Linked DNA regions of Candidatus Chlorohelix allophototropha. The main gene of each other region encodes a partner of the protein of the gene in region 2 in a complex. Links are inferred from orthologs where the notes say so. Each region holds a gene or a part of one and is shown on either strand. Other genes may lie near its edges. The genes, in order: metK and groL.

Region 1 (11,747 bases), 740 kb from region 2 along the record:
ATAATGCCATAGAGAAAAACAGCTTTATATACGTTAATAGAGATGTGAGTAATAATACTTGCAAACATCTTCAAAAGTCCTCTCACTAGAATCTTCTCAATCCTCCTCAAAGAACGCTGTAGAGCAGACAGCGTTCTTTCATTTCATAATACTTTGCGTTTTGGTAACTTGCCAAATATAATAGTCAGCATGCAACAGCACTTTATAAACCCTGCCAGCGTCTTGGAGGGACGTAAATTATCAAGCAAATCTGGGCGAATGTATGCTCTGAAAAAAGCTATTCCTCTATTTTGGGCTGCCCGCGATACGCTAGGAGTGCTGCTGCTGATACCCCTTTACCTGTGGATGCGCTTGCCAAATCTGATGGCGCTTCCCGTCTTCTACGATGAAACCATCTACCTGTCCTATGCCCGTGAGTATATGCTCGACCCACAGCGAAATTTGCTGATTTCCGCCGAACGAGATGGAAAACCGCCTCTGTTTGTGTGGGCTTTAAGCTGGGCATGGAACTGGTTTGATGAACCCTTGACCGGAGCTAGGATGCTCTCGGTAATAGGCGGGGGTGTAACCTGTATCTTTATATATCTAATAGGAAAAAGGGTCTTATCGTCGGTAGCGGGATTTCTGGCTACCCTATTTTACATCTTGTGCCCTCTCATGGTGTTGCATAACCGACTAGCCGTACATAGCAGTTGGGAATCGGCAGCAGGGATGGCAGCGCTATACTTTGCCTGCGCCATTGCAATGCAACCACGCGCCCTTTATGCGCTTGGATTAGGAGCAGCGTTAGGGCTGGGAATGTTTGTAAAACAAACGGCATTGTTTGCTATTGGTCTCACCCCACTGGTAGCCTTTATTTTGCATCGCCGACCGGATATATGGGAGCGATTAAAAAACCCTCAGCCAAGCTTCTTGAGAAAGTTTTCGCTATGGTGGTATCAAATGCGGGTGCGGCATCTTCCCCAATTAGCGCGCAATTCTGCTATACAGTCATCCCAACTTATTAATGAAAGGAAAAGCACACTCTTCTTAAAGGTTTCGCGCCTATACAAAATACGCCTTTTTAAAACGCGATCGCAAAATTTACGCGGTTTCCTGTATATGGCTGTGGTTGGATTTCTAGGTATTGCTATAGCGGGAGCAGCTTATTTACCGCTCCAAACCGGCAAAGATGCCGCCTACTTGAGCAGCACCGATACCAGTTATGCCCTTACATTTAAAGAGATTTTAGCTTTCCCTTTGGATTTATGGCATTCAAACTTTAGCCAAACTTGGGAGTGGTGGCTAACCTACTACAATGTACCGCTATTAGTGCTGGCGCTAGCTGCCTTTGGTTACGCGATTTTACGCCCACGCTTCGGACATGCCGAACTGGTATTGGTTTGCTGGGCAATTCTACCGATTATTGCGCAAATGATTCTGGCGAGGCAACATTGGTTTTCGCGGTACATTACCCCATTTGGTCCCCCTATGCTATTATTGGCAGCCTTCGCAATTTATCGATTAGGACGATATTTGATTCGGGTGAGCCGTGAGAGAATGGGATGGTCTGGGGCAGTTGGAGTAGCCTTTGGGATATGTTTGGTTCTAATAACTATCGCGCCTTGGGTCAAACTGGACGACCAAATTATTAATCACCCGGCTGAAGCGCAATTAGCCACACGCGATCGCTGGCAATATATCGAAGGCTGGCCCAGTGGTTATGGACTAGAAGAATCGCTAAATACCCTGCGCGACCTAGCTGCCACCGACCCCATTTTGATCTACATAGATCAGGATAACGTAACTCCTGAAATTTATTACATGACCAAATTAAGCCAACTTAAAGGCTGGGTTTTCTTCGGGCGTACTGCCGAGGTTAATTGGATGACCCGCAATTTCAGAGGCGAACGCGATACTTACTACATTACCACCGTACAACCCGATGAGGTATTGCGCCCATACCTTAAGCCTATAAAATCATTTCCCAAGCCGAGCGGAGAATCGAGTATAACTATTTATCACTTCGTAGAGCCTGAAAATAAGCCAGAAATTCCATATCAGTAACAGTTTTATGAAAATTGCTGCTATTTCCGATATTCACGCTAACTTGCATGCGTTGGATGCAGTGCTTGAAGATATTTCCAAGCAGAACTGTGATGTGTTGGTAGTGGCGGGAGATTTCATCGATTGCGGTCCTTTTCCAGTGGAAACAATCCGCAAGTTGCGCGCCCTCATGCCTGTGATGATTAGAGGCAATCACGAGGGCTACATATTGGACAATATTTTCAGTGATAAATTCGAACATCCTCCCTTTCGCGCGCTCTATGCACCGGGTAAATGGGCGGCAACATGTCTTACCACTGAAGAAAAAGATTGGTTAGCCAGCCTACCCACCCGTGCAGAATTAAATTACGGAGCAGATGTTAATGTGCTGGTAGTGCATGGCTCACCGCGCCGAGATAACGAACCGATATATCCGAATATGCCGGATGGATTGCTTGAAGAAATGTTTGAAGGCGAAGTGCGACCTCGCCGATTGGTAATAGCAGGTCATACGCATCGTCCTGCTCTTATACGCTGGAGAGGAATGACCCTAGTTAATTGCGGCTCGGTGGGATACCCAATTGATGGAGATACTCGCGCATGCTATGCCATAGCGGAGTGGAATGGGGAGGATTGGCTGGTACAACATAGAAGAGTGGAATATAACCGGAATGCTGCCCTGAAAGCAATCAAAAAAAATGCCAGCCTACAAGAGGCTGGTCCAATCATGCGGTTCATCCAATATCTAGTAGAGACTGGTACAACCGCCGGGATGAGCGAATTTGTAAATCGATACATCAAATCAGGTGATCACCCCACACCACCTGACGATATGGAACATCTCGAAATGGCAGTCATTGACTACCTGAGGCAATATTACAACAATTCCTAGAACTCGATACGGCGTCTTGCATCCTCTAAAGAGGCAGGCGCACCCTTACTAGCATACAAGCGTAATACCATCACCACAAACACGGTGAGCGCAATTAGTATAATTACCCCTGCCACAGTAAATATCCAGAGTGTGGCGCTCTCAATTAACAAGATTAGAGTTGCCAACATTGTGAGAATTCCGGCATCGGCGGCAATTAGCCAAGTCAACCCAACACGAAACAAACGCGGGTTAATCATTCCAAAGCTGAAGGAAAGCGCCGCAAAAATAATGCCTAGACCACCTACCCACGCGCCAATCACAGTAAGGCTGCTTATTGAACTTACAGCGGTAGGATCAGTCACTATAGCAGTGTCAAGTACGATCATAAAATTATATCTCCTCGTATCAGGCTTACTCAACCGGGTACTATCTAAAAGATTGTAGCATGTGGAACTACACTCAGAATATAGCCTAGACTACAATCGTAAACATCATTGCTTGTAAATATCTGGTTAAAAAATAATAACAAATATCCATTGACAAACTTACTACCCGATTGTAGCATGTTAATATTCTTTTAGGAGTAACTTGAGATTTTCACCATTTAGTGCTTTAGGATAATGGATGTTTACAAAAATTGAGCAAACCCGCTGGCAGGGAAGCCAGTTCTCCTCCCCGGAACAACCCACTGTTGAGGTTTCGGATAGTTGGCTCAATAGTGAAGGTCAGCAACGCGCCCGTTACAGATTTGCTCGCGAATTAATGCGAGGTAATGATGTCCTTGAAATAGGGTGCGGAAGTGGTCACGGAAGTGTTACTCTTCTTAAAAGCGGAGCACGCAGCGTGACCAGCGTGGATACTTCTCCTGACGCAATCGAAAGCGCCCGCCGACATTACGCCGCTTCCAATCTACATTACCAGTTAGCCGATCTCCAGAAATTGCCTTACTCCAAAGCCAGTTTTGATGTTATAGTAGCTTTCGATATTATTGAACAAGTAACTGACCCAGAGAAGCTTCTCAAAGAATTTCATCGCGTTTTACGTAGTGGTGGCACTTTGATAATCTCCAGCCACAACCGACAATATTTTTCAGAGGGATACGACCATAGCCTGTACTTGCGACGAGGGTTTACTCCCGCTGAGTTGATCGAAATTCTATCGCATCGTTTCAAACCACCTTACCGAATTTACGGGCAGTTTGAAATAGGACAACTGACTACAAGCGGCGTTTCTTCTTATATCCCGACCATAACTGAAGGTTTAAATACTGGAGATATGAAGAAGTGTTCAAAGAAATCATTCCGGCAAGGGCATGCCTATCTTAGTGAGGATGATTTCGTCTTTAGCGAGCAGCATTTGGAAGAAGCGCCAATCTTGCTGGCTTTGTGCCATAAGTAAAACCAACTAAGATATAAAATATTCAGGGGTCTTGCCATAAAAAGCAAGACCCCTTTTGAATTAACGAAAAAGTTCCCGATTTAGATCGCTACTGCCGCAGCGAGACCCGCTTCTTGCCGCAGAATCTCAGCCTTGTCGGTACGTTCCCAAGGAAGGTCAATATCGGTGCGTCCGAAGTGACCGTAAGCCGCAGTCTGGCGGTAGATAGGTCGGCGAAGGTCTAGCATTTTGATGATTCCGGCAGGGCGGAGGTCAAAATACTTGTTAACGAGATTAAGAATAACCTCATCCGCAACCTTGCCAGTTCCATAGGTTTCAACCATCAACGAGATGGGACGCGCCACGCCAATTGCATAAGAAACCTGCAACTCTACGCGATCGGCTAACCCGGCAGCAATGATGTTCTTAGCAACGTAGCGAACTGCGTATGCAGCAGAGCGGTCTACTTTGGTTGGGTCTTTGCCACTGAACGCGCCGCCGCCGTGACGGGCAATACCGCCGTAGGTATCCACGATGATTTTGCGTCCGGTCAAACCAGCATCGCCCATAGGCCCGCCGATTACAAACCGCCCGGTGGGGTTAATGTAGAAGCGGGTATTGGCATCCAGCAGTTCGAGCGGTACAACCTGTTTAATAACCTGCTCGATAACGTCTGTTTCAATCTGTTCGCTCGAAACATCGGGCGAGTGCTGGGTGCTAACAACTATGGCATCGATACGTTTGGGCTTGCCATAGCTATATTCAACTGTTACTTGGCTCTTGCCGTCTGGGCGCAGATAGCCTAACTGACCACTCTTGCGAGTAGCGGCAAGTCGGCGGGTGATACGATGGGCTAATGCAATGGAGAGAGGCATTAATTCATGAGTTTCATTGCAAGCATAACCAATCATCATACCCTGATCGCCTGCACCGATAGCATCAATTTGCTCTTCGGTCATTTCGCCGCGCTTGGCTTCGAGAGCCTTATCTACGCCCATAGCAATATCACTGCTCTGTTCTTTGATAGACACAATGATACCGCAGCTATTGCCATCAAAGCCCATTTCGCTGCTGTTATAACCAATATCGAGAACCGCATTACGTGCGATTTGATCAATATTGACGTAAGCAGAAGTGGTGATTTCACCTGCCACCAGAATTAAGCCAGTGGTAGTGCTGGTTTCACAGGCTACGCGGGCAAGGGGATCCTGTTCGAAAATAGCGTCCAAAACCGCATCGCTAATTTGATCACACATCTTGTCAGGATGCCCCTCAGTTACGCTCTCACTGGTAAGAAAGAACTGGGGTGAACTCATAAAAGTATTCATTGTACTGCTGTCTCCTCTCTCAAATTAAGTGCCACTCTGCCAACTGGAAAGATAAGCCTGTTGCGCGTCAGTAAGAACATCTATATCCACACCCATAGCTTTTAATTTAAGGGCGGCAATATTTTCATCAATTTCGCGTGGAACTACATATACTTTGTTCTCCAACGTGCCAAGTTTTTTGAACACCCATTCAGCGGCAAGCGCTTGGTTAGCAAAGCTCATGTCCATTACGCTGGCGGGATGTCCTTCTGCCGCTGCAAGATTTAGCAACCGTCCGTCTGCCAGCAAGTACACCTTTCGTCCGTCAAAGAATTTGAACTCTTCTACAAATTCGCGTACTACGCGGCGGGTTTCGGATAGCTCATCCAGAAATCCAATATTGATTTCATCATTAAAGTGACCGCTATTGCCAATAAGGCAGCCATCTTTAATCTTCCGCAATTGGCGGTCAACTACGTTCAGGTTTCCGGTAACGGTGATGATAATATCGGCAATAGGGGCAGCCTGTTCCATTGTCATAACCCGGAAGCCGTCCATTACCGCTTCAAGCGCACGGATAGGGTCAATCTCGGTTACAATAACCTGCGCTCCCATCCCTCTAGCGCGTGAAGCCAAACCACGACCACACCAACCGTAGCCAGCCACTACAAAATTCTTGCCTGCCAACAAAACATTGGTAGCACGCAGCAACCCGTCAAGGGTGCTTTGTCCGGTACCATAGCGATTGTCGAACATATGCTTGGTGTCCGCTTCATTAACCGCCACGATAGGGAAGCGCAATGCGCCGTCCTTCTCCATTGCCTTCAAGCGAATAACGCCGGTGGTTGTTTCTTCAGTGCCGCCGATAATATCGGCAATTTGGGAAGGGCGATCCTGATGCAAGCGAGAAACAAGGTCGCAACCGTCATCCATAGTTTGGGTGGGATGGCTATCCAGCACTGCATCCAGATGGCGGTAATAAGTTTCGTTATCTTCGCCCTTGATAGCATAAACCGGAATACCGTATTCCACCAACGCAGCCGCAACATCATCTTGGGTGCTGAGCGGATTGGAAGCACAGGCTACCACCGAAGCGCCGCCCGCTTTCAAAGTAATTAACAGGTTGGCGGTTTCAGTCGTAATATGAAGACAGCAACCGAGTCTTTGTCCTGCCAGCGGTTGTTCTTTTTCAAAGCGGTCTCTAACCTGCTTCAAAACGGGCATTTCAAGAGCAGCCCAAGCTATACGGTCGCGCCCTTTTCCGGCAAGGGTCATATCTTTAACATCGTAATTGTTGACTTGCGTCATTCCTTTAATTATCTCCTTGTAATTATCCGGCGTTAAAACACGCCTGTTTCCAGAAAACCCGGTTAAATCATTGATTTATTTTGCGAGAACTTCCGCTTCCCATAGTGGCATTGCAGGAGTACCAAAATGCTCGTGATAACGAGATTCAAACTCAGTCATAGTATATTTCTGACCTTGTGTGCCACTGGATTCAACACAGAATGTTGCCGCCAATGCTGCCACGCGACCTAGTTGGTCAAGGTCATATCCTCGTCTGAGACCTTTTAAGAGACCACCCCTAAATGCATCACCTGCACCGGTTGGGTCACGTACTACTTTGGCAGGAACAGTTGGTATTTGAGCAATACCAGAACGGCTATAGATAGTAGAACCATTCTCACCTTTAGTAACAACCACATATTCGGAGGTTTCAAGCATTTTTTCAGGGGTTAGACCGGTCTTCTCACGCAGAATTTCTAGCTCATAGTCGTTACCGATAACCAATTTCGCGCCGTTAACCCCATCCAGCAACGCGCCACCATCGAAAGCGATTACCTGCCAGCCAATATCATAGACGTAAGGAACTTTCAACTGCTGGCACTCACGCACATGCTCTATCATTGCGCGGGGGTCATCAGGTGAGACTATGCAGATTTCGATATCTTCCGGTTTAGCATCTTCAATCCGTACTTCGCTGGCGTGTTCCATCGCGCCCGGATAAAACCCGGTTATTTGACTTCCAGATTTGTCGGTTGTAATAAAGCACGAGGCAGTTACCTTATCATGTACAACTTTGACGAGGCTGGTATCCACCCCTACTTCTTCAAGCGCAGCGCGATAAGCCTGAAAATCGTGTCCCACCGTGCCGAGAATGCTAGAACGCTCACCCAGTAAAGCCAACGTATACGAAATATTGGGTGCGCAACCGCCATGCATCTTTTTCAACGATGAAACCAGGAAAGAGACATTAAGAATATGAATTTTCTCAGGTAAAATATGATCTTTGAAATAACCCGGAAAATCCATAATGTGGTCATAGGCGATAGAGCCTGTTACGATTATTGACATTACTCCTCCTGCTGCGTAACTTCAAGTATTGGTAAATACCCTCACATTACTCTCCAAAACCATCTTCAGTAGTAGAGAGTATTCCGGGAGTTAGAATTATTTTCCCCGCTAGTCAAACGCTAATATCCCCATTAGTATTTATAGCGCCGGACACCTGAGTATTTTTAGAAGCGTAATAATCCGTAGCAACTCAGGTGTAGAATCATGATACCTAGAATTTCAATGTATATTTTGTCAGTCTTAAGTTCAATTTCAAGTGTTTAAACTACAAAAGTCTAGACTCAATACTACTAATCAACTTGCTTGAGCAAAATCTTGAAAACCAGCGCTTATTTTTCAAACAACGCCGGGATACTTTGCTCATAAGGTGGGCGCGCAATACCCTTTTCAGTGATAATCCCGTGAATATATCTCGCCGGAGTCACATCGAAACCAAAGTGGGCAGCATGAACTCCTTCTGGTGCAATTCGCTTACCGCCGATGAAAACAACTTCGTCCGCGCTGCGTTCCTCGATTGGGATTTCTTCACCGGATTTAATCTTTAAATCAATAGTGGTTAGCGGAGCGGCTATATAGAAGGGAATGTTATTTTCCTTTGCCAGTACCGCCACCATATAGGTGCCGATTTTGTTGGCAGTATCGCCGTTTGCCGCTATGCGGTCAGCTCCGGTCACAATGAATTGAACCTTACCCCGTTGCATCAAATGTCCCGACATATTGTCGGTTATCAGAGTGTGCGGAATACCGAGTTGCTGCATTTCCCAAGCAGTAAGACGCGCCCCTTGCAGATAAGGGCGAGTTTCATCCACCCAAACGTGAATCTTCTTACCGGCTTCATGCGCAGCGGTAATCACACCCACGGCTGTACCATAACCAGCGGTAGCCAAACCACCCGCATTACAATGGGTTAGGATATTATCGCCGTCTTTGATAAGTTCTCCGCCGAACGCGCCTATCGCCTTGCAAAAAGCCAAGTCATCCGCTTGTATTTGCTTTGCCAGTCTTAGGAGTTCCCACGGGATGCTGACCACTTGGATATAAGCATCGTGCAGACGGTGCGCGAGTGACAAGGATTGGTCAATCGCCCATTTGAGGTTAACAGCGGTGGGACGGGTTTCATTAAGCCATGCGCCCGCTTCGTCCAGCTTTTCGATAAATTCGTCACGAGGGAGGTTACGGTATTCCAGCGCCGCCAGCGCCATAGCGTAAGCGGCAGTTACTCCGATAGCAGGTGCGCCACGCACAATCATGGTGCGAATCGCTTCGCCGGCTTCATGGAAGTTACGGCACTCAACATTCTCAAAATGATGGGGCAATTTGATTTGGTCAATTAACAATAGGGTGAGGTCGGAATCTCGCCATTCTATCGTTTTAACTTTCAGTGTAGGCGTTGAAGTCGCATTCTCGCTCAATTGAACACCCCTTTGGCAAGGCAAAAAAAATCCTCGGTTTCGCATTTGCTCGCATCAATCCGAGAATAGACGTAACTTGCCAAAGTTAACGCCTCTCATCTTTCAGGCTATAATCGCCTGCCGGAATTGGCACCACTCCCGAAAATTCGGGCGGTTGCCGGGCTTCATAGGGCCAGTCCCTCCACCTCTCTTGATGAGAGCAATATTCAGTTGTTATGAATGCTTAATATGCATCTAAACGAAATATAACATGGCAAAAAGTACATTGCAAATGACTTGTGCTACAAAACAAAAAGTATTATGATACTGCCAAATATCATTATTCTATAGTCTGACTGCTTTTGCACCTTTTAAAAAAAATACCAACGGGAGCTTGGACTTTCCAGGCTGAGAGGAAGATTGAAAGTATCTTCGACCGTTTGAACCTGATCCGGGTAATACCGGCGAAGGGAAATTCCACTTATTTCGATTTATTTATATATTTCGTAACTAATTAAGTGGAATAAACGGGCGAGCCGCAGGATTTTTCTCCAGTATTCCTGTGGCTCTTTTGATTCTAGCTATCGAAATATGGAAACAATATCCAAAATTCAAATAAATAGTCTTAATAAATCCTATGGCACACTGCCCATACTCGATAATATTAGCATCGTGGCAAATCGGGGCGAGTTTGTTTCTCTGGTTGGACCGAGTGGCTGTGGTAAAAGCACTCTTTTTAATATTTTGGCAGGACTTGAAACAGCCGATTCCGGAGAATTTCGCTATGACAATCAGCCCTTCCAACCGCAACCGGGCAAAATAGCTTACATGCTCCAACGTGATGCGCTTTTACCGTGGCGTTCCGCGCTGGATAATGCCGCGCTAGGACTTGAACTTGCCGGAACACCCCGCAAGATAGCCCGCGAACATGCGCACACTTACTTTGAAATTTTCGGCTTGAAGGGTTTTGAAAAGAGCTTTCCGTGGCAAATGTCAGGCGGTATGCGCCAGCGGCTTGCCCTCTTGCGCACCTTTCTGACCGAACGCGAGGTTATGCTGCTGGATGAGCCATTCGGAGCGTTAGATGCCCTAACCAGAGCCGGGCTTCAGGAATGGCTGGCAGAGATGCAAGCAAAGCTTCGCCGCACCATCCTGTTCATCACCCACGATATTGAGGAAGCGTTACTACTCAGCGAACGAATCTACATATTCAGCCATCGCCCCGCCGCCATCCGCGAGGTACAGGAAGTCCTGATTCCAAAGCCACGTTCGGTTTCCGACTCAGGGTTAGTGGAACTAAAAGCCCGCCTGTTGTCAATCCTAAAACCGGAGGCGGAATATGCCTAAGTTTTTGAAAATTTACCTTCCGCCCGTGCTACTGGTTATAGCATTATTCGCTATCTGGCAAATATACGTGGATGTGTCGGCTATTTCATCCAGCGTACTGCCTTCTCCCACCAAAATAGCGAGGGCGCTGGTAAATGCCTTACCCGAAATCTGGGATAACACGCTGGTAACATTGCTCGAAACGTTGATTGGCTTTACCGTAGCGTTGATACTTGGTTTTCTCTTTGCCATGTTGCTGGATAATTCGCTGCTGGCTAAGAGAGCGATATACCCCCTGCTGGTAGCAAGCCAAACTATTCCATTGGTCGCAATTGCCCCCCTACTGATTGTGTGGTTCGGCTTTGACCTGCTACCCAAGATTATTATTGTGTGGTTGGTGTGTTTCTTTCCAATTACCGTTGGTGGAGTAGATGGATTCGCCGGGGTAGACCCCGATGCAGCAAAAATCTTCAGAGCTTTGGGTGCAAGCAAACGCCAAATTTTCTGGAAATTGCGATTGCCCACCGCACTACCTAGCCTGTTTTCCGGCATTCGTATTGCCATAACTTACAGCGTAGCGGGCGCAATTCTAGGCGAGTACGCCGGAGCGCAAAAAGGTTTGGGGCGTTTGATTTCGCTATACGCTCGTTCCTTCAATCGCGAGTTGGTGTTCGCAGTAGTATTCGTAACCGCAGTATTCAGCCTGCTACTATTTGGGCTTGTTTCGCTGGTGCAATGGCGCATTATGCCTTGGTATTACCAGATGCGCCAGTTTAAGAAGTAGTGTTATGTCAACTAGATAGGCTGGTTGACTATAAGGAGGATAAATATGACTGCTAAGTTCAAGAAAAGCGCTATCTTTATGGCGCTGGTATTGCTGACAAGCCTGTTGCTGGCGGCTTGTAGCGATAGCACCGCCACCCCCGCAAAAAGCGGAGAAGCTGCTACCAAAGTTCCTGTTGAAACCCTTTCATTGGCTTTAGATTGGGTTCCTAATACCAATCACACCGGAATCTACGTTGCCCTCGCCAAAGGATGGTACGCCGAAGAAGGGATTGATTTGAAGATCCTGCCCTACAGCGAAGCCGCTAC
Region 2 (11,842 bases):
CCGACCCTTGATATCTACATTATGTTCGTAGCTACCAAAAAACACAGCCTTACTCCCGAAATAGGCTCTCTTTTACACGCAAACTTACAGATTCAGAACGATTTAAGTAGTAAGTGTCCCCACAAATCACCACTTAATGCCTCAAATCACCACTTCTTGAGGTAATTATACATAATATTCTATGTATTACAAGGGTTTTTATGATTTGACTCAAAAAGTTTATAAATTTGTAAGGAGGGTAGGTCAAATTAAACCCCGACGTGGTTATCAGATTAGTACATACGTGCTAATAGTTTACATGTAACCGATTGTTAAAGTGCTTTTGTCCCGTGGGAATTAATTATTTCTGGGGTGCAGGTCCCATTGTTCTAGGGTAATACTTTGCAAATAAAAAGAACCCGATTTGGAACCCGAAAGGTGGACCGAATTTTTGGAGAGACCGAGAGGACCGAAAATGACCGATTTAAAGCAGTATCATAGGATATTACACAAGTTATAACATAGTTGACCTTAAAGAGTCAACTGCGAATTACTGCCATTTTCCAGATATTTCCGGCTTAAACTGCCCTCTGCTCAAATCTTGGTATAATACTCCTTACATTTCCAGCCTAATACAATTTAGAGAGGAGTAACGAGATGAGCGATAGTGGTTTTGATTTGTCCGGTAAAGTAGCAGTAGTAACAGGCGCATCACGTGGTATCGGAGAAGCAATTGCGGTGAGATTGGCAAAAGCCGGAGCAGACTTAGTAATTGCCTCACGTAAAACAGAAGGGTTAGATGAAACTGCCGCCACTATCGAGGCATTAGGCCGAAAGGCGCTGATTGTTCCCACTAACACCAGCAATAAAGATCAGGTATATGCGCTAATAAACAAGTCTATAGAAACCTTTGGCGGTATAGATATTTTAGTAAACAACGCCGCCACTAACCCACATTATGGTCCCTTGCTCGAAAGCGAAGACAGCCATTGGGAAAAAACTATTCAGGTCAATTTGCAGGGCTATTTCTGGGCAATTAAAGCCTCCGTGCCTTCAATGCAAAAGCGTGGCGGTGGCAAAATAATTAATGTAGCTTCTATCGCCGGTCTGCATTCGCTCGCATGGCAAGGTCTGTATGGCATTACTAAAGCCGGAGTTATTCATATGACTATGACACTTGGCAATGAATTGGGTGCTTCAAATATACAGGTAAATGCAATTGCGCCCGGCTTTATCAAGACTAAGATGAGTAGTGTACTTTGGCAAAATGAAGGACTAGCCAACAAAATGATTGCTCAAACCCCTGCCGGACGTATCGGCGACACCGAAGACATAGCAGGAGTAGCCTTATTTCTGGCATCTTCCGCTTCTAATTATATTACCGGGCAAACGCTTGTTGCGGATGGCGGTATTACAAATGTCTATACCTCTTAAATAGCACCGCAATAAAAAAACCCTCTCCTGAGAAATTCAGGAGAGGGAGAGCGGTTAAAGCTCTTTTAGTAATCCATACCACCGCCCGGCATCGCGGGAGCAGCCGATTTTTCTTCCGGCAGATCAGTGATAAGAGCTTCAGTGGTGAGTATCATACCGGCAATTGAAGCGGCATTCTCAAGAGCGCTGCGAGTTACCTTTACAGCCTCGATAATACCTTTTTCAATCAAGTCCACATATTCACCGCTAATCACATCGTAGCCGAGGTGAGGGTTCTTCTGCTCGGCAGAAAGGCGCTGTACGGTCTGAAGAACTACCGAACCATCCTGACCAGCGTTTACGGCGATCTGGCGCAGTGGCTCAGTTAGAGCGCGGCGTAGAATGTTCACACCGGTCAATACATCGCCAGTTGCTACCACGTCCTCAAGGGCGCTGATAGAGTTGATCAGAGCTACACCACCACCGGGCACAAAACCTTCTTCAACCGCAGCACGGGTTGCGCTCAAGGCATCCTCAACGCGGTGCTTCTTCTCTTTCAGTTCGGTTTCGGTGCTGGCACCTACACGGATTACAGCAACGCCACCCGCCAATTTAGCCAACCGCTCCTGCAACTTCTCACGATCGAAGTCGCTGGTGGTGGTTTCAATCTGCGCCTTAATTTGATCTACGCGAGCTTTGATATCTTTCTCGTCGCCATGACCTTCAATGATAGTGGTATCATCTTTGGTTGACACTACACGACGGGCTTTGCCTAAATCCTGGAGGCTAGCGGAGTCAAGTTTGCGACCCAATTCTTCGCTGATAACCTGTCCACCGGTCAGTATAGCAATATCGCGCAACATTTCTTTGCGGCGATCGCCGAAACCGGGAGCTTTAACCGCCAGTACGTTCAAAGTACCGCGCAGTTTGTTCACCACTAAAGTCGCCAGCGCCTCACCGTCAACATCCTCAGCAATAATCAAGAAATTCTTGGTCATGCTCAAAGCCTTTTCAAGGATGGGCAGCACTTCGGAAATAGCGGAAATCTTCTTATCGGTGATTAGAATTAACGGGTCATCCAGTACGGCTTCCATTCGCTCTGAGTTAGAAACGAAGTAAGCGCTGATATAACCACGGTCAATTTGCATACCTTCGGTATATTCTTTTTCGTATTCACGACCGCGACTCTCTTCAACGGTGATAACCCCGTCCTTGCCGACCTTCTCCATAACATCAGCAATCAAGTCGCCAATTTCGGCATCGGCAGCAGAAATAGTTGCAACCTGAGCTACTTGCTCGCGGGTGCTTACTTCGCGGCTATAGCTTTTAAGTTTTTCTACAATTGCATTGGTACCAAGGTCGATACCTTTTTTAAGCTGCATCGGGTTTGCACCGGCAGCCACGTTGCGCAGACCTTCATGCACAATGGCTTGAGCCAACACGGTTGCAGTGGTAGTTCCGTCACCGGCAACATCATTGGTTTTGGTAGCGGCTTCCTTAAGAAGTTGCGCGCCCATATTTTCAAAAGGATCTTTGAGTTCGATTTCTTTAGCAACAGTTACACCATCATGGGTGACGGTAGGGGCACCGAACTTTTTGTCCAAGGCTACGTTACGACCCTTAGGACCAAGGGTAGTCTTTACCGCATTCGCCAGAATGTCCACACCGCGTTTAAGCGATTGGCGCGCCTCATCTGCATTTTGCAGCTGTTTCGCCATTATTATTTCTCCTTATTTATTTACTGATACAATTGAATAAAGGCTTATGCTACGATTATTGCGAGGATATCTTTCTCACCGAGAATCAGATATTCCTTACCTTCATGCTTGAACTCGGTACCGGCATACTTGGCATATAGCACCTTATCGCCAGTCTTAACGTCCAAAGCTACCCGCTCACCCTTATCGTTCAAACGACCAGCACCAACTGCAACTATTGTGCCTTCTTGGGGTTTTTCTTTGGCGGTATCAGGTAGAACGATACCACTCTTGGTCACTTCTTCTTTAGGAGTTGGTTCGATCACAACACGGTCGCCCAACGGTTTGAGAGTGACTGCCATTTGAGTCTTGCCTCCTTCAAAATTTGTCTTTACTCCACTCGGCAAGTTACCGAGCTTCATCATATTAGACATTGGTATTAATATGCCTTATTAGCACTCACATGTTGCGAGTGCTAACTCTAGTGCTATGTTATTCCACTTGACCTTACCACGCAAGAATGCTTAGCAGTATTTATAAGCATTTATATAATTATTTTGAGTTTATTCTCTATTCAAATCTTAGTTTTTCTTCATTTTTTAACGATTTTAGCAATTGAGGCATTAGAGTGCTAACTCTAATACAACTCTTACAGAAGTTTGACGCACTGCCACTAATTGGGTATCATCCTCGATAGTTTAGCAACCAACCTCCAAGAAGGTTTGAGCCAGTTTCTTTTGAAGGAAGGAATTTTCGAGATTTGTCTACCATAAAATACCTGATTCTAGCTATGAGACCCAAACAATGGCCCAAGAACGCGATTGTTTTTGCTGGTGTTGTGTTCGATAACCATTTGTTTCAATACAGTTTTCTATTAAAAGCCTTTGTTGCCTTTATTCTTTTCTGCTCCATAAGCAGCGCAGTTTATTTGCTAAACGATCTGGTGGATATTGAGAAAGATCGGCAGCATCCCAAGAAACGTTATCGCCCGTTGCCTTCTGGCAAATTAAAACCACGAGTAGCATTTCTAGCAATGATATTGCTGGTAGCTATTACCATTCCCATCAGTCTTCTGCTTTCGTGGAAATTCGGGGCAATTATCAGCACGTACTTCATTATCCAGATTGCCTATAGCTTCTACCTGAAAAATATAGTGATTATAGATGTATTTACCATTTCCTCTGGCTTTGTGCTACGAGCAGTAGGGGGCGCATTTGTAATTGAGGTAAATGTGTCGGTGTGGTTGTTGGTTTGTACTATGCTGCTATCGCTCTTTTTGGGGCTGTCAAAACGGCGACATGAACTGGTATTACTGGCAGATGGAGCAACCGACCATCGCCGTATTCTGAAAGAGTACACTTCGGAGTTAGTACAGGAAATGATTTCGGTGGTAACAAGCTCAGTGGTAATCGCCTACTCGCTCTATACGATAACCGCACCTAACCTGCCCAAAAATAATTTGATGCCCCTCACCATTCCCTTTGTACTTTACGCCATTTTCCGCTACCTTTATCTAGTGTACCGAAGAGATGAAGGGGGCAGCCCTGAAGAAACGCTATTGAAGGATTATCCGCTACTTATTGATATTTTCCTGTGGGGTATTACTTCAATCGTAATTCTGTATGTTTTCAAATAACTCAAAACCACTTCTTCCGAAGCTCACCTAAAACCTTATCGGTGAATTGGAAGCCCGCTTTCGAGCCAAGCACCGCGTCTATCCCGCAATAAGGGCAGATCGCGGTAACGCCTCCATCAAACCAGACCTGAATTTCAGAGGGGTCAAAAACTTTGCAGCAATGGTAACAGGCTGCCCGGTCGCTTTCTTCTAATTGTTTGCGGTTATTAAACGAAAATTCAATAGCTTGTTCAGATTTCATTGTTGTAGATTTCTAGCTAGATTTTTAGTCGAGGATAAAGGTCGAAGATTCGCCTTGCAAAGAAACAGCCCGCCCACCATAGGTACGAGCCAAGATTTCGGGTGTAAAAACCTGCCGCGAGGTGCCAAGCGCAATCAACCCACGATTGATACAGGCAATATTGTCACATTCGCGGGCAGCCGCATTTAAATCGTGGGTTGCCATCAGAATGAGTTTTCCATGCTTACGTTGGTGCTTGATTATATTAATAATCACTTCCTGACTGGTGGTATCGACTCCGGTTAGCGGTTCATCCAGCAAAATAATCTCGCCCTGCTGTGCCAGCGCCCGCGCCACAAATACGCGCTGTTGCTGTCCACCGGATAGTTGGCTGATTTGGCGATGCTTCAGTGGCAACATATCCACCGACTCCAACGCTTCCTCAACCACTACGTGGTCATCTTTTCTCGGACCACGCACCCAGCCGATACGACGATAACGCCCCATCATAACTACATCTTCCACAGTAACCGGATAATCCCAGCGTACTTCCTCTTTCTGAGGTACGTAAGCCAGTTTCAAACGCGCCTGTTTTGCCGGAAGACCATTAACCAGTACCCGTCCGCGATAGGGAGTTAAACCCAGTATGCTTTTAATCAGGGTGCTTTTGCCAGCCCCGTTAGGTCCGATTATGCCTACCAATTGTCCGCTGCCGAGCTTGAAACTAACCTCCGAAAGAACGGTGTTTTGCCCATAGGATACCGACAAATCCTTAAGCTCAAGCAAGGGATTATGTCCCTCTTCGTGGCATTCGGGTCCGCACTCCTCACCGAGCGAAATGCTGCGCAGATCGGGAAAATTTGATAAGTTTTTAGGCAATTTATCTGACATTTTCAGCTACGCTAACAAAAGCAATACACTCAAAAACGATTTTGATATATTGTATCAAAAAGGCGCTGGAATGCCAATTAAATATTTGAATTTTGCTTGTATATATCGGGTCGGGTAATTTCCATCATTCGATCAGGCACTTTTAACGGCGTAAAACCATAGCGTTGGTAAAGGCTATGAGCATCACGGGTTGCCAACGAAAAACGGCGCAAACCTTGCAAATCCGGGTGAGAAACCACACATTCCAGCAACCATTTGCTAAGACCCTTACCGCGATGCTCTTCCAATACATATACATCGCCGAGATAAGCATAGGTAGCACGGTCGGTGATTACTCGGGCTAATCCAACCTGAAGTTTATTATGGAACAGTCCGAAACATAGCGAGTTGAGCAACGATTTTTCCACTATTTCCAGCGGTATTCCCTCCGCCCAGTAGGAACGACTCAGATAAGCTTGTATTGCTACGGCATCCTGTTTTGCCGGGTCGGTACTGATAATATATTCACCGTTATGATATTCTTGAAACATAAGCTAACCTCAAAGTATAAAGCGCATATTTGAACGCAGACGTGGGAAAAGAGTGCGCAATAATTCCCAGTTATCCCCTTGAGCATATAGGTCAGGATAAATCCCTGCAAGCTGGTTCAAATCGCGATAGCCAAAGAACAGTTTTGGTAGAAGATCGGGCGGGATACTGATTTTTAACTCACCTGCGCTTGGAAGGGTATTTATCTGTATGATCTTGCCGGATTCAAATTTTAGGCAAATGCCGAATCTATAAAAACCAAGCTCAAGGTCGCGGGTTAATTCGGCAAAAGATGAAGCGGAAATTCGTTTCTCAAATTCACCTTTTAGCTCGGTAAAGCCTCGTAGTGGGTCAATCACTTTGATATACCAACCATAGTTGTTCTGAAGTAGCGGGCTAAGTTCTAGCATCCAACGCCCCTGTGTGGTTTCAGGGTCTTGGTCTAACTTCAAAGCATCCAAACCGGGCATTTCAAGAGCGCGCGCAATCAGTGCTGCGGCAGCTTCTTCGGTTCCGTAAAAGTTCCACATCCTCAATTTGGGGAGCTTACCGCTAAGCGAGGCTATACCAAGTACCTGACCATTCTTTAACGCAACCCAATCTTCAATTCCATTGCTTATTAGGTTATAGGTACGGGCGCGCCATCGCCAAGTCTCCTCACTTAACTCGTTATAAATATCAATCCCCCGGTTGCGTGCTTGCTGCAAACGAAAGATAGCCGGAGCATCAGCCTCAACCAGCGAGCGTACCTCAATTCCGTCTTGTACCGGAATTTTACCCAAATGCGTTTCGACTTTTAGATTTCCAATACAATGCATATCCACAGCATATTCATAACCAAAAAGTCGGTAAAAATAGCCAATCCCACCGATTATACCAAAGGCATACCCTCGCGCCTGCATCCAGCTTTCGATTACTGAAAACATAGCACGTATAAGCCCACGGTTTCGGTAATCTGGATGGGTACTTACAAATTCGGGCATCCCTACCTTTAAAACCGTGTCGCCAAAGTGTCTTTGTGTTTCCATCAAACATAGAGCAGAAACAATAGTATTCTGCAAATCGTTGACAACCAGAAAATCACTTATCGAAAAATTGGGATAGGGTAAAGCCAGCAAATATTTGATTTCTTCATACGAATCTTTGCCTAACACGTTACGTTGCAAATCAAGCAAGTTTTCGAGGTCTGCCGGATTCGCCCGACGCAAAACCAAATCTCCGGGCAAACTAAGCGATAATTCGCTCTCCTGTAAAGTATCCATTAAAAAATTAGTCCTTTTATAGCTTTCAAATTTAATCAATTCTGAGAATTATACTATAATCAGCTAATAAAGCAAGATTGCCGAGTATTACGGCATAATTGATTTATGTTATAATTATTGCAATCTGCGAAAATCCCGATAATTGCTTTTGAAGGAGATTTTACCTACTATGACCGCTGCCCTTGAGCCTCTAATCTACGAAATCAGCACACCCGGACGCAAAGCCTATTCGCTGCCCGAACTGGATGTACCCACCACCACTTTACCAGATAATTCATTTCTGCGTGATCCAGATAAAATCGGTTTGCCCGAAGTAGCCGAACTAGATATGGTGCGTCATTTTACCCATCTATCCCGCTTTAATTATTCCATAGATGGGGGCTTCTATCCTTTGGGTAGCTGTACCATGAAGTACAACCCCAAATTAAACGAGGATATAGCGCGTTTGCCCGGATTTTTTGATGTTCACCCCCTACAGAGCGAAGATACGGTACAGGGCGCACTTCAGGTACAATACGATTTGCAGAAAGCGCTGGCTGAGGTTTCTGGGTTTGATGCGGTTTCCCTGCAACCTGCCGCAGGGGCGCAAGGCGAGTTGGTTGGAGTGCTTTGTATCCGCGCTTACCATCTGGCACGTGGCGATAAAGCCCGTACCAAGATTCTGGTTCCAGATGCAGCACACGGTACTAACCCCGCAACCGCTGCCATATGCGGGTATCAGGTTATAACTATTAAATCGGATAGTCGGGGAAATGTAGATTTAGCGCATTTACGGCAAATGGTCGGTCCTGATACAGCCGGGTTAATGCTCACCAATCCAAACACACTAGGGCTATTTGACGAAAATTTGCTGGAAGTCTGCGAAATAGTGCACCAAGCAGGCGGTTTGATGTATGGAGATGGCGCAAACTTCAATGCAATAATGGGCATTGCCAGACCGGGTGACATCGGTTTTGATGTTATGCACATTAACCTTCACAAAACCTTTAGCACTCCCCATGGTGGTGGTGGTCCCGGTAGCGGACCTGTTTGTGTGAAAACCCATCTTGCCGCTTACTTGCCCGGTCCGGTCGTGGAAAAAGAACTTGGCGAAAATGGTGATGCTCGCTATTATTTCAAGCATCTGCCTGAATCTATCGGTAAAGTTCGCTCTTTCTGGGGTAACTTCGGGATGCACGTGCGCGCCCTTACCTATATACGGGTACATGGAGCAATTGGACTGCGCCAAGTCAGCGAAAACGCAGTGCTGAATGCCAACTACTTGATGCACAAACTAAAAGGAGCGTATGATTTACCGTATGATCGCACCTGCATGCATGAATTTGTGTTGAGTGGGCGACGACAGAAGGCAAAAGGCGTTAAAACGCTGGATATAGCAAAGCGCCTGTTGGACTATGGCTATCATGCACCTACCATCTACTTCCCGCTAATTGTGGAAGAATCTATAATGATTGAGCCAACCGAAACCGAGAGCAAAACCACCCTCGATCAGTTTGCCGTCGATATGCTTAAAATCGCGCAGGAAGTGGATGACAGCCCGGATTTGGTTAAGAATGCCCCCTATAATACGCCGGTGCTGCGCTTGGATGAAACTACCGCCGCCCGCAAACCGGTAGTGCGCTTCCGCTGCTTCGGCTAGAATAAGTCCGCGTGGTGGAGGGCGCGCCTTCACCACCACCCTTTGTAGTCTTGCCTACTTCAAGCCATCTATACGGGGCTTATAATTGCACTCAAGTCGAGTGTAACGATTATCGGCTGGTTTTGGTTATGCTCTTTAATTGTGCAAAGAGAGGTAATTCATGCGGTTGGGGCTGGTTCAAAAAGGAAACTATAAAACCCTCGAATTCGCCGATTTATCCGGCTATATGTTGGAAGTGAACGGCTACGTTTACAATTTTACCAATATAATCAATACCACCCGTCGCCGTGTAAAAGAATTATGGCAATTTGACTGCCCTGCCGACCTGATTCAAAACCGCTTGCATTTTGGCGAAGAACAGTTTATGAACCGCTATATGCGTGGCGAACATTACGGCGCTTTCAACCGTAGCGTCGGGGCTTATGTTGGTCTGGGACTCTTGCCGGAAGAGGAAACCTATAACCTAGTAATCCATGAAATAGCCCACGAAATGCACTACCGGGATGGCAATTACAACCGCGCGGATGAAATATTGCGCGAGCTTATAGCGATAATGGCAGAATCTGAGTACGGAATTCGCCAATTCCCCTACGAACCACACTACACCAGCCAGCAATTATTAATACAATTGATGGAACTACCCGGATTTGGGAAGCTGTCTTTTCTGGAGCGGTGGAAAATCGTAGGCGGAGTGGTAGATATAACCGGAATTTCATATCTTATAAATCGCTATTTGGATGAACGCGATGGTGGGCAGTTGCGCGCATGGATAGCACGCTGTTGCCCCTCAGAAGAACATGCCCGCACTATCCTGAATGCGCTTGCCTCAACCACCGCGTATTATGCCCTCTTTAACCGCCAATTAGTTATGAAGCGGGTTCAGCTAATACAGGGTTGGAATGTGCTAAATGGGCAGGAAGTCGCCGCTATTAGCCGCGCCCTGATGACTCTCAAAAATCTCGATCGCAATAATCCCGGAGAATCTTTAAGTAACTTAATAAACCAAGCCTTTAATAACTTCTGATGTCGCAAGAAATATTGCAGGAACAAATTGAATATTACCGCAAACGTGCCGAGGAATATGACGAGTGGTTCTATCGAAAAGGGCGCTACGACCGTGGCGCTGAGTTAAATCAACTCTGGTTTGACGAAGCAAAACAGGTAAGACAAGAATTGCTGCAAAACCCGCCCGTTGAAACCGCCCTTGAGTTGGCTTGCGGAACAGGAATCTGGACGCAAGAGCTTGTAAAGGTAGCACGCAACATCACCGCGTTGGATGCTTCGCCCGAAGTGATAGAAATAAACAGAACGAAATTAAACAGCCCGGCAATTACCTATGAACAGGTTGATCTTTTCGAGTGGGAACCACAACGACAATACGAACTGGTATTTTTCTCGTTCTGGCTATCCCATGTCCCACCGGAATTGCTTTCCGCTTTCCTGAACAAAATTTACCGCGCTACCAAACCGGGTGGGCATTGCTTTCTGATAGATTCTCGCTTAGAGCCAACCTCAACTGCAAAGGACGCGCCTCTCCGTGAGGATGAAACCATTTACCGCACTCGTAAATTGAATGATGGCAGTTCTTTCAAAGTAGTCAAGATTTTTTACGAGCAAGCTGAACTCAGCGAGAGCTTAAGCGCCGTCGGATTTGTGCCTGACATCAAAGTAACTCCCCATTACTTTATTTATGGTAGTGCAACCAAACCCTCTTAGCGAGTATTCTTCGCTTGTTGCTAACCTTTCTTGTCAAACCCTGCCACTTGATATAAACTTAACCTTCAAAACTAAAAGAATTATAGCTGATTGGTGACAACGCTTGAGGATTTTGATTATCACCACAAACGGCATTACCAGAGAATTCGTAAGCTGGCCCGAACGGGTCTATGCGCGCGCGTTGGTAAAAGCCGGATATGAAGTTAGCGCCTATGTCTATCTAGGAAATCAGAGTTGGAATAAAGAGAAACGTGAAGTAATAGACGGAGTTGAAGTTAAACGCCTTCGACATCGCCAGTGGCTTTCATTTGATCTGATCAAGTGCCTGCTACGTGACCAGCGTCCAGATGTAGTGCATCTTTATCATCACAGTAATCAGTTCAACTATCTAGCTACCCTCATTTGCCGCATGCGCCGTATTCCGGTAGTGCTAAGTCCTTTGGGTATGCTCCACGACCCTTATTTAGTGGACGACCGCGATAGACCGCTGGAAACTCCTCCGAAATACGATGAGATAATTACAACCCTACCCCAGCTATTCAAGTCGTTGCTGCATCGTTTTAAGCCAAAGCGCGCCATTAAAAATTACCTGTGGCATGCGCCTATCCTTCAAGCGAAAAAAGTAGTGGCGCTATCCGAGCATGAGCGAGAGGTACTGATAAAACTGGGTGTCAAACGCGAGCGCACCGAAGTTATTCCAATTGCGCAAGATCAGGATTGGCTGGAAGGAATTGAGCCTGCTCCCAAATCGCATGATGAACTGCGAATATTCTATTTGGGACAGCTAAAATACCGCAAAGGCTTCGACTTGCTGGCAAAAGCCATTCCAGCAATTATTCAGCAATACCCACAGGCACGTTT

What was found.
Region 1: the proteins of groL (region 2) and metK are in contact, whole or in part, in a cryo-EM structure (PDB 8P4O), measured with the Escherichia coli proteins. The link is inferred for Candidatus Chlorohelix allophototropha from one-to-one orthologs.

What each region holds. Positions count from the first base shown.
Region 1 is NZ_CP128399.1:1,731,088-1,742,834, reverse strand. Bases 3,486-6,269 are described here. They hold metK (methionine adenosyltransferase), read right to left. Parts: upstream 5,593-6,269; coding sequence 4,378-5,592; downstream 3,486-4,377. Other genes in these bases: ahcY (adenosylhomocysteinase), read right to left, coding at 5,629-6,269; OZ401_RS07505 (class I SAM-dependent methyltransferase), read left to right, coding at 3,524-4,297. Outside these bases: OZ401_RS07520 (ArnT family glycosyltransferase), read left to right, coding at 190-2,046; OZ401_RS07515 (metallophosphoesterase family protein), read left to right, coding at 2,054-2,917; OZ401_RS07510 (hypothetical protein), read right to left, coding at 2,914-3,285; more of ahcY, read right to left, coding at 6,270-6,891; OZ401_RS07490 (carbohydrate kinase family protein), read right to left, coding at 6,967-7,938; mtnA (S-methyl-5-thioribose-1-phosphate isomerase), read right to left, coding at 8,268-9,320; OZ401_RS07480 (ABC transporter ATP-binding protein), read left to right, coding at 9,921-10,676; OZ401_RS07475 (ABC transporter permease), read left to right, coding at 10,669-11,439; OZ401_RS07470 (ABC transporter substrate-binding protein), read left to right, coding at 11,485-11,747. UniProt on the Escherichia coli protein: Catalyzes the formation of S-adenosylmethionine (AdoMet) from methionine and ATP.
Region 2 is NZ_CP128399.1:2,471,428-2,483,269, forward strand. The notes cover bases 795-3,673. They hold groL (chaperonin GroEL), read right to left. Parts: upstream 3,111-3,673; coding sequence 1,479-3,110; downstream 795-1,478. Other genes in these bases: OZ401_RS10870 (SDR family NAD(P)-dependent oxidoreductase), read left to right, coding at 795-1,413; groES (co-chaperone GroES), read right to left, coding at 3,155-3,451. Outside these bases: division/cell wall cluster transcriptional repressor MraZ, read right to left, coding at 1-45; more of OZ401_RS10870, read left to right, coding at 637-794; OZ401_RS10885 (decaprenyl-phosphate phosphoribosyltransferase), read left to right, coding at 3,850-4,725; OZ401_RS10890 (cytoplasmic protein), read right to left, coding at 4,727-4,966; OZ401_RS10895 (metal ABC transporter ATP-binding protein), read right to left, coding at 4,991-5,836; OZ401_RS10900 (GNAT family N-acetyltransferase), read right to left, coding at 5,914-6,366; OZ401_RS10905 (GNAT family N-acetyltransferase), read right to left, coding at 6,376-7,626; aminomethyl-transferring glycine dehydrogenase subunit GcvPB, read left to right, coding at 7,796-9,265; OZ401_RS10915 (hypothetical protein), read left to right, coding at 9,426-10,289; OZ401_RS10920 (class I SAM-dependent methyltransferase), read left to right, coding at 10,289-10,981; OZ401_RS10925 (glycosyltransferase family 4 protein), read left to right, coding at 11,094-11,842.